DNA from 2 places in the Acidovorax radicis genome. Region 2 is predicted to be linked to the other one. Evidence: predicted binding sites of a transcription regulator. Region 2 holds the regulator's gene; the other holds the start of a gene.
The links. The regulator FNR, encoded in region 2, switches genes on or off when oxygen is low (the NO sensors DNR and NnrR bind a similar motif). The targets are predictions, from matches to a motif close to TTGATNNNNATCAA.
Positions count from the first base shown of each region.

Region 1: the regulator FNR is predicted to act here: its motif matches at 4,385-4,398, upstream of cyoA (ubiquinol oxidase subunit II).

Region 1 covers NZ_CP075184.1:652,098-659,287, forward strand. The annotation lists gene KI609_RS02930 (SURF1 family protein) at 1-50, opposite strand, end outside; gene cyoD (cytochrome o ubiquinol oxidase subunit IV) at 134-583, opposite strand; gene cyoC (cytochrome o ubiquinol oxidase subunit III) at 584-1,219, opposite strand; gene cyoB (cytochrome o ubiquinol oxidase subunit I) at 1,212-3,215, opposite strand; gene cyoA (ubiquinol oxidase subunit II) at 3,224-4,291, opposite strand; gene KI609_RS02955 (MFS transporter) at 4,753-6,087, shown strand; gene ybeY (rRNA maturation RNase YbeY) at 6,172-6,630, opposite strand; gene KI609_RS02965 (PhoH family protein) at 6,701-7,190, opposite strand, start outside.
Region 2 covers NZ_CP075184.1:3,282,439-3,289,628, forward strand. The annotation lists gene KI609_RS14990 (HD-GYP domain-containing protein) at 1-698, opposite strand, end outside; gene KI609_RS14995 (sulfite exporter TauE/SafE family protein) at 935-1,672, opposite strand; gene hemN (oxygen-independent coproporphyrinogen III oxidase) at 1,678-3,060, opposite strand; gene fnr (fumarate/nitrate reduction transcriptional regulator Fnr) at 3,250-3,972, shown strand; gene KI609_RS15010 (hypothetical protein) at 4,044-4,337, opposite strand; gene KI609_RS15015 (FixH family protein) at 4,398-4,682, opposite strand; gene ccoG (cytochrome c oxidase accessory protein CcoG) at 4,767-6,212, opposite strand; gene ccoP (cytochrome-c oxidase, cbb3-type subunit III) at 6,284-7,190, opposite strand, start outside.

The DNA.
Region 1 (7,190 bases), 2.4 Mb from region 2:
CCGAGCGTGACAAACCCCACAAAAAAGGCGATGCCCACCACGGTGAGCATCGCCAGGGTCGTGTTGGAATGCGGGCGTTTTGCGCCCGCTTCAGAGGTTGGCACGGTGTGGCGAGTGGGTGGCCAGATTGCGGTCAAGGCGCGGCGTCGTGGGCGGCGCCCGGGCCCGAGCCGTTTTGTGTGGCCCCGGGCATGGTCGGGTGCTCGGGCATCATGTTGGCGTTCATGTGGAACATGACCCACAGCGTGCCCGTGATGGCGATCGCTACGAACACCACCGTGAAGATGGTGGACAACAAGGTCCATCCGCCTTCAACCTTGCCGTTCATGTGCAGGAAAAACACCATGTGGACCAAAATCTGGACCACCGCAAAACCGCCCAGCACCAGCACGGCGGTGTTGCGGTCGGCAATCACCTTGGCCATGACGAGCCAGAAGGGGATAGCGGTGAGGATGACCGACAGGATGAACCCGATCATGTAGCCCGAGAGCGTGCTGTGCGGGCCGCTATCGTCATGGTGCCCGGCGTGGTGATCGTCATGCCCAGGGCCGTGCGGTGCGTGGGTTGTGTGTTGTGGGCTCATTTACAGCACCCCCATCAGGTACACAAAAGTAAAGACGCCGATCCAGACCACGTCCAGAAAGTGCCAGAACATCGACAGGCACATCAGGCGGCGGTTGTTCTCGGGGATCAGGCCATGTTTGCCGATCTGCAGCATCAGCACCACGAGCCAGATCAGGCCAAAGGTGACGTGCAGGCCGTGGGTGCCAACCAGTGTGAAGAACGCCGACAGGAACGCGCTGCGCTGTGGCCCTGCGCCTTCATGGATGAGGTGCGAGAACTCATACAGCTCCAGCCCCAGAAAGCACAAACCCAGCACGCCGGTCACGGCCAGCCACACCAGCGTGGTCCTGACGTTTTTCTTCTGCTTTTCCAGCATGGCAAAGCCAAAGGTGATGGACGAGAGCAGCAAAAAGGCCGTATTGAGGGCAACCAGCGGCAAGTCGAACAGCTGCGCCCCGGTGGGGCCGGCGGCATAGCTGCGGCCCAGCACGCCATACGTGGCGAACAGGGAGGCGAAGATGAGGCAGTCGCTCATCAGATAGAGCCAGAAACCCAACGCGGTGCCGTTTTCGGGATGGGGCTCATGCGCGAGGTGGTAGTCGCGCGGTGCCAGGGCGCCTGCTGCGGCGCCAGCGGAGTAACGGATATCAGACATGGCGGGCCAGTTGGAGTGTGCGGGCTTCTTCGGTTGCGATCACGTCGGACGCTGGAATGTAGAAGTCACGCTGGTAGTTGAACGTGTGGACGATGGCAGCCAGCACTAGGACGACGAATGACACGCCCGCCAGCAGCCACATGTGCCAGATCAATGCAAAGCCGAACACCAGCGACAGGGCCGAGATGACGGCGCCCGAGCCTGTGTTGGCAGGCATGTGGATGGGCTTGAACCCGCTCAGAGGACGCTGGTAGCGGTGCTTCTTCATATCCCACCACGCATCAATTTCATGCACCACAGGGGTGGCGGCGAAGTTGTAGTCGGGTGGGGGCGACGAGGTCGACCATTCCAGGGTGCGGGCGTCCCAAGGGTCGCCCGTCCAGTCGCGCAGTTGTTCGCGTTTGAGGTAGCTCACCACCAGCTGGATCAGGAAGCAGCCAATGCCGGCGGCGATCATTGCGGCACCAACGGCCGCGATGATGAACCAGATTTGCAAAGACTGGTCTTCAAAGTGGTTGGCGCGACGGGTCACGCCCATCAGGCCCAGGATGTACAGCGGCATGAACGCCACCCAGAAACCCACCACCCACAGCCAGAAAGAGCGAACGCCCCAGGCGCGGTCGAGCTTGTAGCCAAAGGCTTTGGGAAACCAGTAGTTGATGCCGGCAAACATGGCAAACACCACGCCGCCAATGATCACGTTGTGAAAGTGGGCGATCAGGAACAGGCTGTTGTGCAGCACGAAGTCAGCGGGTGGCACGGCCAGCAGGACACCGGTCATGCCGCCGATGGCGAAGGTCACCATGAAGGCTACGGTCCACATCATGGGCAGCTCAAAGCGGATGCGGCCCTTGTACATGGTGAACAGCCAGTTGAAGATCTTGGCGCCCGTCGGGATCGAGATGATCATCGTCGTGATGCCGAAGAAGGTGTTCACACTGGCCCCCGAGCCCATGGTGAAGAAGTGGTGCAGCCACACCAGGTACGACAGGATGGTGATACACACCGTGGCATACACCATGGAGGTATAGCCGAACAGGCGCTTCTTGCTGAAGGTGGCGACCACTTCGGAGAACACGCCGAACGCGGGCAGCACCAGGATGTACACCTCGGGGTGGCCCCAGATCCAGATCAGGTTCACGTAGAGCATGGGGTTGCCGCCCAGCTCGTTGGTGAAGAAGTTGGTGCCCACGTAGCGGTCCAGCGACATCAGCACCAGCGCGGCCGTCAGCACAGGGAAGGACGCCACGATGAGCGCGTTGGTACACAGGGCGGTCCAGGTGAACACGGGCATCTTCATGAGGCTCATGCCCGGCGCGCGCATCTTGATGATGGTCACGATCAGGTTGATGCCCGACAGCGTGGTGCCCACCCCGGCAATCTGCAGCGCCCAGATGTAGTAATCCAGACCCGTGCTCGGGCTCTGCGCCCCCAGGTTGGACAGCGCCAGCCAGCCGGAGGTGGAGAACTCGCCCAGGAACAGCGACACCATCACCAGCACGGCGCCCGAAGTGGTCATCCAGAAGCTGAAGTTGTTCAGGAACGGGAACGACACGTCGCGCGCACCGATTTGCAGCGGCACAAGGTAATTCATCAGCCCGGTGACCAGCGGCATCGCCACGAAGAAGATCATGATCACGCCGTGGGCGGTGAAGATCTGGTCGTAATGGTGTGGGGGCAGGTAGCCCATGTTGTCGCCAAAGGCCATGGCTTGCTGCAGGCGCATCATGACCGCGTCGGCAAAGCCGCGCAGCAACATCACGATTCCCAGGATCATGTACATGATCCCGATCTTCTTATGGTCGATGCTGCAGATCCAGTCGCGCCATAGCGGGCCCCACAGGCGAAACCGGGTAATGAGCGCCATGACGGCCAGGCCGCCGAGCACGACGGCGATGAAGGTCCACAGCACGATGGGCTCATGCGCCATCGGTACAGCGTCCCAGTTGAGCCGGCCAAGGGCCCAGTGGGGTGGGGAAATGGTTTCGGAGGACATAGGAAGACTCATTGGCGGATGCTGGCGCTAGGGGCTTGTGCTGGTGCGTTGCGGGTTTGGAGCGAAGCCACCACCTGGGCGGCATTCTGGGCAGTGCACCAGTCCTGCGGCAGATTCAGCCCTGCCGAGCGCACATAGGCGTCGCCACCCTGGGCGTCGATCGCCATCATGTGGTGCATGCACATCTTTCCGTCTTCCACGCAGCGGTTGAGTACCTTGTCGTACAGGCCGTCTTCCACCGAGGCAAAACGTTGCACGGGGTCGCGTTCGCTGGGCTTGGCCAGATTCAGGTAGGTCATCTTGTCCAGGGGCTTGCCCTCAGTCTTCGCCTTTTGCACCCACTGGGCGAAGTCGCCATTGCTCAGGCCATGGAACTTGAAGGTCATGCCCGAGAAGCCCGCGCCGCTGTAGTGCGATGACATGCCGTTGAACACACCTGGTTTGTTGATCACCGCATTCAGCTCGGTCTGCATGCCGGGCATGGCGTAGATCATGCCGGCCAGATCAGGCACGTAGAACGCGTTCATGGTGGACGTGGACGTCAGCTTGAACAGGATGGGGCGGTCCACAGGGGCGGCCAGCTCGTTCACCGTGGCAATGCCTTGCTCGGGGTAGAAGAACAGCCATTTCCAGTCCATCGCCACCACTTGCACTTCCAGCGGCTTGACGTTGGCGTCCAGGGGGCGCTGGGCGTCGATGCGGTCCAGAGGGCGATAGGGGTCGAGCTTGTGGGTACCGATCCAGGTCAGGGCGCCCAGGGCAATGATGATGAGCAGCGGCACGGTCCAGATCACCAGCTCCAGCGTGGTGGAGTGGTGCCATTCGGGGTCGTAGTCGGCCTCGGTGTTGGCGGCGTTGGACTGGCGGTATTTCCAGGCAAACCACAGGGTGAGCGCAATCACCGGCACGATGATGATGAGCATCAGCAGCGTGGCGGTAACGACCATATGGCCTTGCTGGGCGGCGACATCGCCGGCCGGGTTGAGGACAACAGCCTTGCTGCAGCCGGCAAGACCGGCGGCCAGTGCCATCGCTGCCAACCAGGCGGGCCTGCGAATTTCCTTGTTTTTGAGCATGCTAGGGGCGCGGCAGAAGAGCGCTTAGGTAAAAACGCGAGTGACTGAAGGGGGGCAATGTAGTACCGCTAGCGAATTTGTCGATTGGACATTTTGTCCAACGTCAATGACGGGCCAACGGTTTTGCGCGCAATGGGGCGGGTTTGATCTGTCGCAGGGCGCTAGGAGCCTGTCGGACTTGGAAATCGTCGGCTGCAAATGGACCGCAGCGGTCCATTTTTCGCTTCGCGGCTCTTCGAGAACACCGTCTTCTTGCCCCATAGCCGGGCTATGGGGCTGCAAATCCGGCAAAAACTGTCCTCGCTGGGGTCCATTTTCGCTTTCGACGCTCCAAGTCCGACAGGCTCCCAGGGCGGTCAGCAATCAGGGTTTTCCTACGGCGCCTCTAGCGAAAGCTCACTTGTGGGGCTCGCCGGGGGGGTGTAGAACGGAGGCGTATCAGTTGCTTGAGGAGCGTCAATATGTATAGCCAAGGTTCTGCAGCACTGCCTGCACCCGGCTTGGAGAGTTCGGTATCGCTGGCACGGGCCCATACCGATGAAGATGTGAGCCCCGGTGAGATCGCCGTGGGGGTGATCATTGGGCGCTCGTCCGAATATTTCGACTTTTTTGTGTTCGGAATCGCCAGCGTGTTGGCGTTTCCATCGTTGTTGTTCCCGTTTTTGTCGCGACTCGACGGCACGTTGATGGCTTTTGCCATCTTTTCGCTGGCATTCGTGGCGCGACCCGTGGGTACGGCTGTTTCCATGGCGGTGCAGCGGCGTTGGGGCCGGGGGACCAAACTCACGCTGGCGCTTTTTTTGCTGGGTGCTTGTACGGCTGGCATGGCCTTTTTGCCCAGTTATGCATCGGTGGGGGGCAAAGCGATTGCGGCGCTGGTCATCTTGCGGATTGGCCAGGGTCTGGCGCTGGGCGGCACCTGGGACGGTCTGCCGTCATTGCTGGCAATGAGCGCTCCGCCCGAGCGGCGCGGCTGGTTCGCCATGATCGGCCAATTGGGCGCGCCGGTGGGTTTTGTGCTGGCGGCCAGTCTGTTCGCCTACCTCTATAGCCACCTGACCGTGGCGGAGTTCCTGGACTGGGGCTGGCGCTACCCGTTTTTTGTGGCCTTTGCCATCAACGTGGTGGCCCTGTTTGCCCGTTTGCGCCTGGTGGTGGGGCAGTCGTATGCCGAGCTGCTGCAGCAACGCGAGCTGCAACCGGTCAGCGCTGCGCAGGTGGCGCGCAACGAGGGCGGCAATGTGTTGATTGGCGCCTTTGCTGCGTTGGCCAGCTTTGCGCTGTTTCACCTGGCTACGGTGTTTCCGCTGTCGTGGATCACCATGTATTCCGAACAGTCCATCACGGAGGTGCTGGGGGTGCAGATCGTGGGCGCCTTTCTGGCCGCAGGCGCCATCATGGTGTCGGGCTGGCTGGCCGACCGCATCGGGCGGCGCAACCTGCTGGGCTTGATGGCCGCGTTGATCGGGCTCTTCAGCTTCACGGTGCCATGGCTTTTGGGCGCCGGCACGGTGGGCAACAACGTGTTCATGCTGGTGGCCTTTGTGTTGCTGGGGCTGTCGTACGGGCAGTCGTCGGGCACGGTGACGGCCAATTTCTCGGCGCAGTACCGCTACACCGGGGCTGCGCTGTCTGCCGATCTGGCCTGGCTGCTGGGCGCGGGGTTTGCGCCGCTGGTGGCGCTGGGGCTTTCGGCTCGGTTTGGGCTCGGAGCCGTTTCCTTGTATTTGTTGTCGGGTGCCGTTTGCACCCTGGCCGCGCTGCGGATCAATCGGCTGATCGAACGCAAGGAGTGATCGTGGGCTGAGGGCCAGAGATGGGCCACCCACCGGGGCGCAATGCCTCCGGCGGGGGGCATCGTCGGCCCTGCCTGACGGCCCCTATTTGGCGTAGGGGTCGGCAAACCCCAGCTCTTGCATGATGTCGGTTTCGTACGACTCCATGTCATCGGCGTCTTCGGCGCTGGTCTCATGGTCCCATCCTTGGGCGTGCAGGGTGCCGTGCACCAGCAGGTGCGCGTAGTGTTCTTCCAGGCTCTTGTTCTGTTCTTGCGCCTCACGTGCCACCACGGGGGCGCAGAGCACCAGGTCGGCCGTCACCACCGGCTCCTGGGAATAGTCAAAGGTGAGCACGTTGGTGGCGTAGTCTTTTTTGCGGTATTCGCGGTTGAGTCGTTGGCCCTCGTCGGCGCCCACGATGCGCACGGTGATCTCTGCGTCGGTGGACAGCGCGTGGCGAATCCAGCGTGTGACCTTGTGGCGCGGCAACGCCGCGCGGTGTTCGGCCACGGTGTCGAACGGGCCGAACTGCAGAGATAGGGAGAGTTGATTCAAGGTCATTTTGGCCTCTAGCGCTTGATGCGAAAGCGCAATTAGCTATAAAAATAATAGTGTTTGGAGTGCCTGGCCCTCAGCTGCGTTTGGGCGCGGCGCGGCGCGGTGCGTCGTAGGCATCCACAATGCGGGCCACCAGCGGGTGGCGTACCACGTCGGCGCTGGTGAACCGCGTGATGGCGATGCCCTTGACGCGCTTGAGCACATGCTCCGCGTCGATCAGCCCGCTCATCGCCCCTTTGGGCAGGTCGATCTGGCTCACGTCGCCCGTGACCACGGCGCGCGCGCCAAAGCCGATGCGGGTGAGGAACATCTTCATCTGCTCGGGCGTGGTGTTCTGCGCTTCGTCCAGGATGACGAACGCATTGTTCAGCGTGCGCCCGCGCATGAAGGCCAGGGGGGCAATTTCGATCGCGTTGCGCTCGAACGCCTTTTGCACCTTGTCGTGGCCCATCAGCTCATAGAGCGCGTCATACAACGGGCGCAGATAAGGGTCCACCTTTTGTGCCAGATCGCCAGGCAAAAAGCCCAGGCGTTCCCCGGCCTCCACCGCAGGGCGGGTGAGC
Region 2 (7,190 bases):
GCGCGCTCCAGCGGCGGCATGGCGGGTTTCGGCTGCCGAAGGTTCGGAGGGATATGCAGCTTGCCAAGGTCATGGATCAGCGACGCGACACCGAGATCGTGCAATTCATCGCTGGCCATGCCCAACGAACGGCCTAACAGCAATGAGATCACCATCACGTTGATCGGATGCAGCGCGTTGCGTTCGCCGACACCTTCCGACAATAGGCGAATGACGGAGTCGCCATTTTCCAGCAGCTCCGTCACACAGCCGGACACCAGTGCATCCGCCAAGGTACGCGCCTGGTCTGGGCTCTCGGGCACCACGCGTTCCAGCGACTGATACTTCCGTGTCGCCTCAGAGAAACGCAAATTGCAAGCAGCCAAGACACTATTTTGCGTTTCCAGCAAAACGCGTCGACGCGCCGTTTCAGGGTCCATGTTGGCCGAGGCGGCCGTTGTATCCGCACCTTCGGTCGCCAAGTCGGCCATCTCCGGCACGCTCCACGCCGCTGGCACCAGCTCTTTCAGCGATGGGTCACTCTTTTTGGGGACGTAACGCACCTCAGCCAGCCCAAGCTCCCGCAGCATGGTGATTTGCTCAGCCGATGCCACCCGAAAACTGCTGACAGGAAATGGATGGCGCATCCAGCCCACATCGAGTTGGATGTACATGCCAATACGTAGCTGGCTGATGTCGATGAGGATGGAGGAATTCACTTCTGGCGAACGGGAAACATGGCGACATCAATGCCACCAATAGTTACGCAGATTATCACCCGTTCCTCGCGCTTACCCAATGGGCGCACAGCACCCGCAGAACCACTACAACCCCAGAATTGGACAACGCGCAACACAACACCCATCGGGGAGTGGCATTCGAGCCCTCTGCTGTTGCGTTGTGCCCCCCTGCCTCACTCGCCCCCACGCGCCATGGCTTCGTATTCAGCCGCGCTTCAACGACACCACAGTGATGGTTTGTAGATCAGGTCGATCCAGAGAGCCCACGCAGCGATGCCACACAGCAAGCCCCCCGATATTCTGGTTCCCCATTCCACCCGCGCCAGGTCAAGACGCCTTTTCAACCGGGTCCATGCCCATGGCCCTGCCACCAGCCAGGCGCTACTGCCGACAGCAAATGCCACCATTGTCAATGCGCCTTCCAACGCACCGCCACTCAAAGCGGCGACCAGCAAAGCGGAATAAAGCAACCCGCAAGGCATCAAGGCCCAGAGAAGCCCTGCAGCAAACACGCCCCCAGGAGCGGCCACCAAGGGTTTCACTCGCCCCCATATGGACCGCCCTGCCTGATCGATCCAAGCAGGTTGACGCGACTGCACCATCATCATGAAGCCCCAAGCCATGACGGCTACATGCATCAAGGTCCACGCGGGTCGCAATGCCGTGGTCTGCTGTGTGAGCCAGGCCAGACTGTCCATGGCCAGTGCCGCCAGCGCGCCGACAAAGGCATACCCCGCAAGCCGCCCCACATGGAACGCTGCAGAGCGCTGCGCCTGGTCCTTGCGCTGCGCCCAGCGCACGATCTGCGGCGCAGCGGCACCGCCCGACGTCAATGTGGTCACCTTCTTCCCACTACCGACCAAAGCCCCACACGGCGCCGAGCACATGACAAGGCAATGAGACCCGCCCGCGAGCCCCATCAGCAAAGCAGTCCAGACAACCGTAGTGAGCATAGGCATCAGATGATGCGCGAAAACCGTGCGCGATTGCGGTCCACCTGCAGATAGCGGTCAAACACCATCGCAATGCCGCGAACAAAAAACCAGCCCATCGCGGTCACTTCAATCCCTTCAGAACCGACAGTGACCAGACCTTGCTCCACCATGCCTTCGAGTTGCGAAATCTCTGAGGCAAAGTACTTGCGGAAATCGATGAGCCACGCCTGCTCCATGGGCTCGAACAGCAACTCCCCTTGGCACATCAACGCCATGATTGCAGCGCGCCGCACCAAATCATCCCGCGTGAGCGCGAGCCCGCGCACGACAGGAAGACGCCCCTGGTCAAGGAAGTCGTAGTACTCATCCAGCGTTTTGGAGTTCTGGCTGTAAGTGGCGCCAACCCGGCCAATGGCAGACACCCCAAGTCCAATCAGGTCGCAGTCTGGTTGGGTGCTGTAACCCTGAAAATTACGATGCAAGCGCCCCTGCCGCTTGGCAATAGCCAGCGCATCCGTCGGAAGCGCGAAATGGTCCATGCCGACATACACGTATCCGGCATCCATGAACGCATCCAACGAGCGCGACAACATCGATACCTTGCTTGACGCCGTTGGCAGCTCCGCCGAAATGATGCGTCGCTGCGGCTTGAAACGCTCAGGGAGATGGGCATAGGCGTAGAGCGCAATACGGTCAGGATGCAACTGTGCGACCTGTGCCAACGTGCGATCAAAAGACTCTGGGGTTTGGCGAGGCAACCCGTAGATCAGATCCACATTCACCGAGTCGAAGCCCAGCGAACGCGCTGATTCCACCAAAGAAAACACCTGCTCTGCCGGTTGTATGCGATGCACCGCCTTTTGCACCTCGGCATCAAAATCCTGCACACCGAAACTCAGCCGGTTAAAACCCAGCTCGTGCAGTAGCGCCAAGCGCTCGGCGTTGACAGTGCGCGGATCAACTTCAATGGAGTATTCGCCACCCGGTGCAAAGGCAAAACTGCGCTTGAGCATGGCCATGAGTTCGCGCAGGCCCGCGTCGGACAGGAATGTTGGCGTGCCACCACCCAAGTGCAACTGGCTTACCACCTGCCCGCCACCACAATGTGCAGTGTGCAGATCAATCTCACGGCTCAGATATCGCAGATAAACATCGGCGCGATCATGGTGCTTGGTGATGATCTTGTTGCATGCGCAGTAGTAACACAGCGACTCGCAGAACGGAATATGCACATACAGGGACAAAGGCAACGCTTTCGCCATCGTCCCGGACCGCCGTTGTTCGAGGGCAAGGACGTATTCATCTTGCCCAAAGGCCTCAACAAAACGGTCGGCGGTCGGATAAGAGGTATAGCGGGGCCCTGGCACGTCGAAACGGCGCAGAAGATCAGGCGAAACAGCGGTCATGAGAAGATATCCTTGCGTACATCCAAACTGTGCCGTACCCTTAGCTGCCCGTCCTTGACCTGCATCAATTGATCGCATGTGCCAAACAGCGACAATTTGATGCACGTCACCCGTACCATTGCGGTTGAGACCATGCCATCTCGTGCGGCGCTCGTATAGCGCTTGACACCCCAACCAGTTCACGTGCTTATGAACCCGCTCACCATCAAAGTCGCCTGTTCCAACTGCAATCTGCGGGAACTGTGCATGCCCGTTGGCTTGAATGAAGAGCAGCTCCAGCGCATCGACGAAGTGGTTGCTGTTCGCCGCAAGATAAAACGGGGCGGCACGCTGTTTCGCAATGGCGAAACATTCACTTCGCTGTATGCCATCCGAACGGGTTTCTTCAAGACCTGTGTCGCCACTGAAGATGGCCGCGACCAAGTTACCGGTTTTCAGATGGCTGGCGAGATCATCGGTCTCGACGGCATCGTCAATGATCACCACACCTGCGATGCCGTTGCACTCGAAGACGCCGAGGTCTGTGTAATGCCCTTTGACCGCATCGAAGAATTGTCCCGAGAGGTCACGGCCCTGCAGCACCATGTGCACAAGATCATGAGCCGCGAAATCGTGCGCGAGCACGGCGTGATGCTCCTGCTTGGCAGCATGCGTGCGGAAGAACGTCTTGCTGCGTTTCTTCTGAATTTGGTTCAACGCCTGCACGCTCGCGGTTTTTCGCAGTCTGAACTCGTGCTCCGCATGACACGTGAAGAAATTGGAAGCTATCTCGGGCTCAAACTCGAAACCGTCAGCCGGACGTTCTCCAAATTTGTGGAAGAAGGCGTTGTGGAGGTCAAACAGCGGCACGTCCGCATACTGGATACCGAGGCGCTCAAACGCATCGTCAATAGCCAACAGGCATGCCATTGACCCAGTCTGGGTAGCGAGATTCCTGCCGGTAGGCTGGGCTCCAGCCCATGACTGGTATTTTCAATAGTGCATCAGGAACATGCATTTGTCTTGCGACAGTCGTCTGGCCGCTCACCGTTAGGCACAGGACAGCGGTTCAGCTCGAACGGGGACAATGACAGCAGCGTCGTCAATGCGCCACTGGCCATTGTGATGATCCAGAATATAAAAAAGGCCAGGGTATAGACCCCTTCCCTAGAAAGCGCTAAGGGCTGCCCAAACCAGTGCAGATCCTGCGGATCCACCAATGCAAAAACGAGCATCTCCAGCACCCCTGCCATGAGAAATGCTGGCCATGCAATCCACATCAAGCGTTGCGTCCACATATACATCCCGTCTCTTTTTCATAGGGCCTGCCGCATGGGGGCATGACCGGTGTTTTGTGTTCAGCGGGGTTGATCTTGCACCGGGGTCGCGGCATGGTTACGCCCTTTCATGGCAGGTGCGAGACTTTTCTCAGGGGCTTTCAGCGTCTTGTTGATTTCGATGCCCTGTTGATAGTAATCCTCCGCCACGACCGGATCGGGCCGCGCGATAGCGAGCCACAGAGTGACGAAACCCGCCACGACCACAATGGCAGGGCCGGCAATCACGAGCCATACGTGACCAAACTTCCACCATGGTGCAGCAGGTAACGCACCAGATACAGCGGCAACAGGGGTTGACGACATGGCAATCTACTCCTCAAAACATCTCAATGGGCACCACCACCACCTGGCAGCTAAACCAGTGGGTGGTGGGGACTTGCAAGCTGGTTAACGTGGCACGAGGAAAACAGATTTCTCCGTCACGTGGGCACCAGTTCCAACCGCTTGCACATCAAAATACACCGTGTGCGAGCCTGGCTCAGCAGCTCCATACGGTATTTGCAACCTGACAGCCACCCAACGCGAATCCGCAGCACTGATGGTCACATCGGTATCCGAGGCAACCTCCAGCGCATCCAAACCACGGGCACTGATACGATAAAGTTGCTCTCCCTCGGTGGCATTCATGATCTGTAGGCGGTAAATGTTCTCGAGTTTGCCACCTGCCACGATACGAGACAGCGCAGCACGGTCGCGCACTACATCCACCTTCAGTGGAGTCCGCATCGACAGACTCACAAGCATTCCCACGCACAAGACCAGCAGCGCTGCGCTGTAAATCAATACCCGAGGGCGCAACACGCGTTGCAATATCTGCGACTGCGACCAACGATTGGCAACTGCATTTTGTGTGGAGTACCTGATCAAGCCCTTCGGGTACTGCATTTTTTCCATCACGGTATTACAAGCGTCGACACACAGGCCGCAGCCTATGCATTCATATTGCAATCCATCACGGATATCGATACCGACCGGGCAAACCTGAACACAAAGCGTGCAATCAATGCAGTCACCCAGACCTTTGGCTTTGTAATCCACGGATTTGTTGCGTGGACCGCGGCGCTCACCCCGCTCTACGTCATAAGTAACAATCAATGTATCGCTGTCAAACATGGCGCTCTGAAACCGAGCGTAAGGACACATGTACTTGCATACCTGCTCCCGCATGAAGCCGGCATTGCCATAGGTGGCAAATCCATAAAAAAGCACCCAGAAAACCTGCCACCCACCACTGAAGGCCAGAAGCTCCGGACCCAGCTCGCGGATCGGTACAAAATAGCCCACAAAGGTGAACCCGGTCCACAGCGCAACGACAAGCCAAACAATATGCTTCAGCGATTTTTTGCGAAGCTTCTCAAAGGACCAGGGGCTCTTGTCGAGTCGTAACCGCGCGCTCCGGTCCCCTTCGATTTTGTGCTCAATCCACATGAACATTTCGGTGTAGACGGTTTGCGGGCACGCAAAACCACACCAAAGACGCCCTGCCACGGCCGTAAACAAAAACAGCGACATTGCTGAAATGATCAGCAAGCCGGTCAGATAAATAAAGTCTTGCGGGTAAAGCACCAACCCGAAGATATAAAACCGCCGCGCCCCGAGGTCAAACAACACCATCTGGCGCTGCCCCCACTCCAACCAGGGCAACCCGTAGAAAACGAGCTGCGTGAGAAACACCATAGCCCAGCGCCAACGGGCAAACAGACCTGTGATGGATCGCGGATAAATCTTCTTCTGCGCTTCAAACAGAGAAACGATTTCACCTTCTGACGAAACATCAGACGCGACTGGCGTAATAGGAATGACCTTGCGAGTGGGCTCGCTGGGAGTCTTCATGGTGTCGCTACTCTACAAACGGAAAACGTACTCTGTAATAACCAGGCGGCGCAAATGCGCCGCCTGAACTGTCACCGTGAGGCGACTTGCTTGTTCGACAAGCCCCAGACATAGGCTGCCAGAACGCCAATCTGCGCTTCCGTCAGCTTTTCTTCCTGAGCAGGCATCTGGTTGACTTTACCGTTGTTGATCATGGCGGTGATGGCTGCCTCGCCCCAACCGTGAAGCCAGATGTCATCGGTCAGATTAGGGGCACCAAGGGCTTGGTTGCCCTTGCCGTCCATGCCATGGCATGCAGCGCAGGCGGTGAACTTTGACTTGCCCAACGAGGCACGCAAGGAATCATGCGGGCTACCCGAAAGACTCAGCACATAGTGCGACAAGTTGCGAACATCCTCCGGCGTGCCTACAGCAGCCGCCATCGGGGGCATGTTGCCGATACGGCCCTTATTAATCGTCTCACGGATTTTTTCGGGAGAGCCGCCATGCAACCAATCAGCGTCCGTCAGATTCGGAAAACCCTTGCTGCCACGGGCATCCGAACCATGGCACTGGGCGCAGTTGTTCATGAACAGGCGTTCACCAATGGCATGGGCTTGGGGATCCCCTGCAACGTCTTCCGGCTTCATGGACGTGAAACGTGCGTACAACGGTTCCAACTCGGTTTTGGCCTTGGCCATTTCGGCTTCGTACTCGCCCTTTTGGGTCCAGTTCAACTTACCCGTGAAGCTACCCAGACCGGGAAATACGGCCAAATACCCGAGCGCAAAGACAATGGTGATAACGAACAACCACACCCACCAACGTGGCAGCGGGTTGTTCATTTCGACCAGATCTTCGTCCCAGACATGGCCCGTGGTGTTGTCGGCGGTTGCAGCCACTTTTTTACGGCCGGCCATCCACAGCAGCAGCGCGCAGGAAAAAATACCGACCAAGGTCAGCGTGGTCACAAAGACCGACCAGAAATTGCTGGTGAAG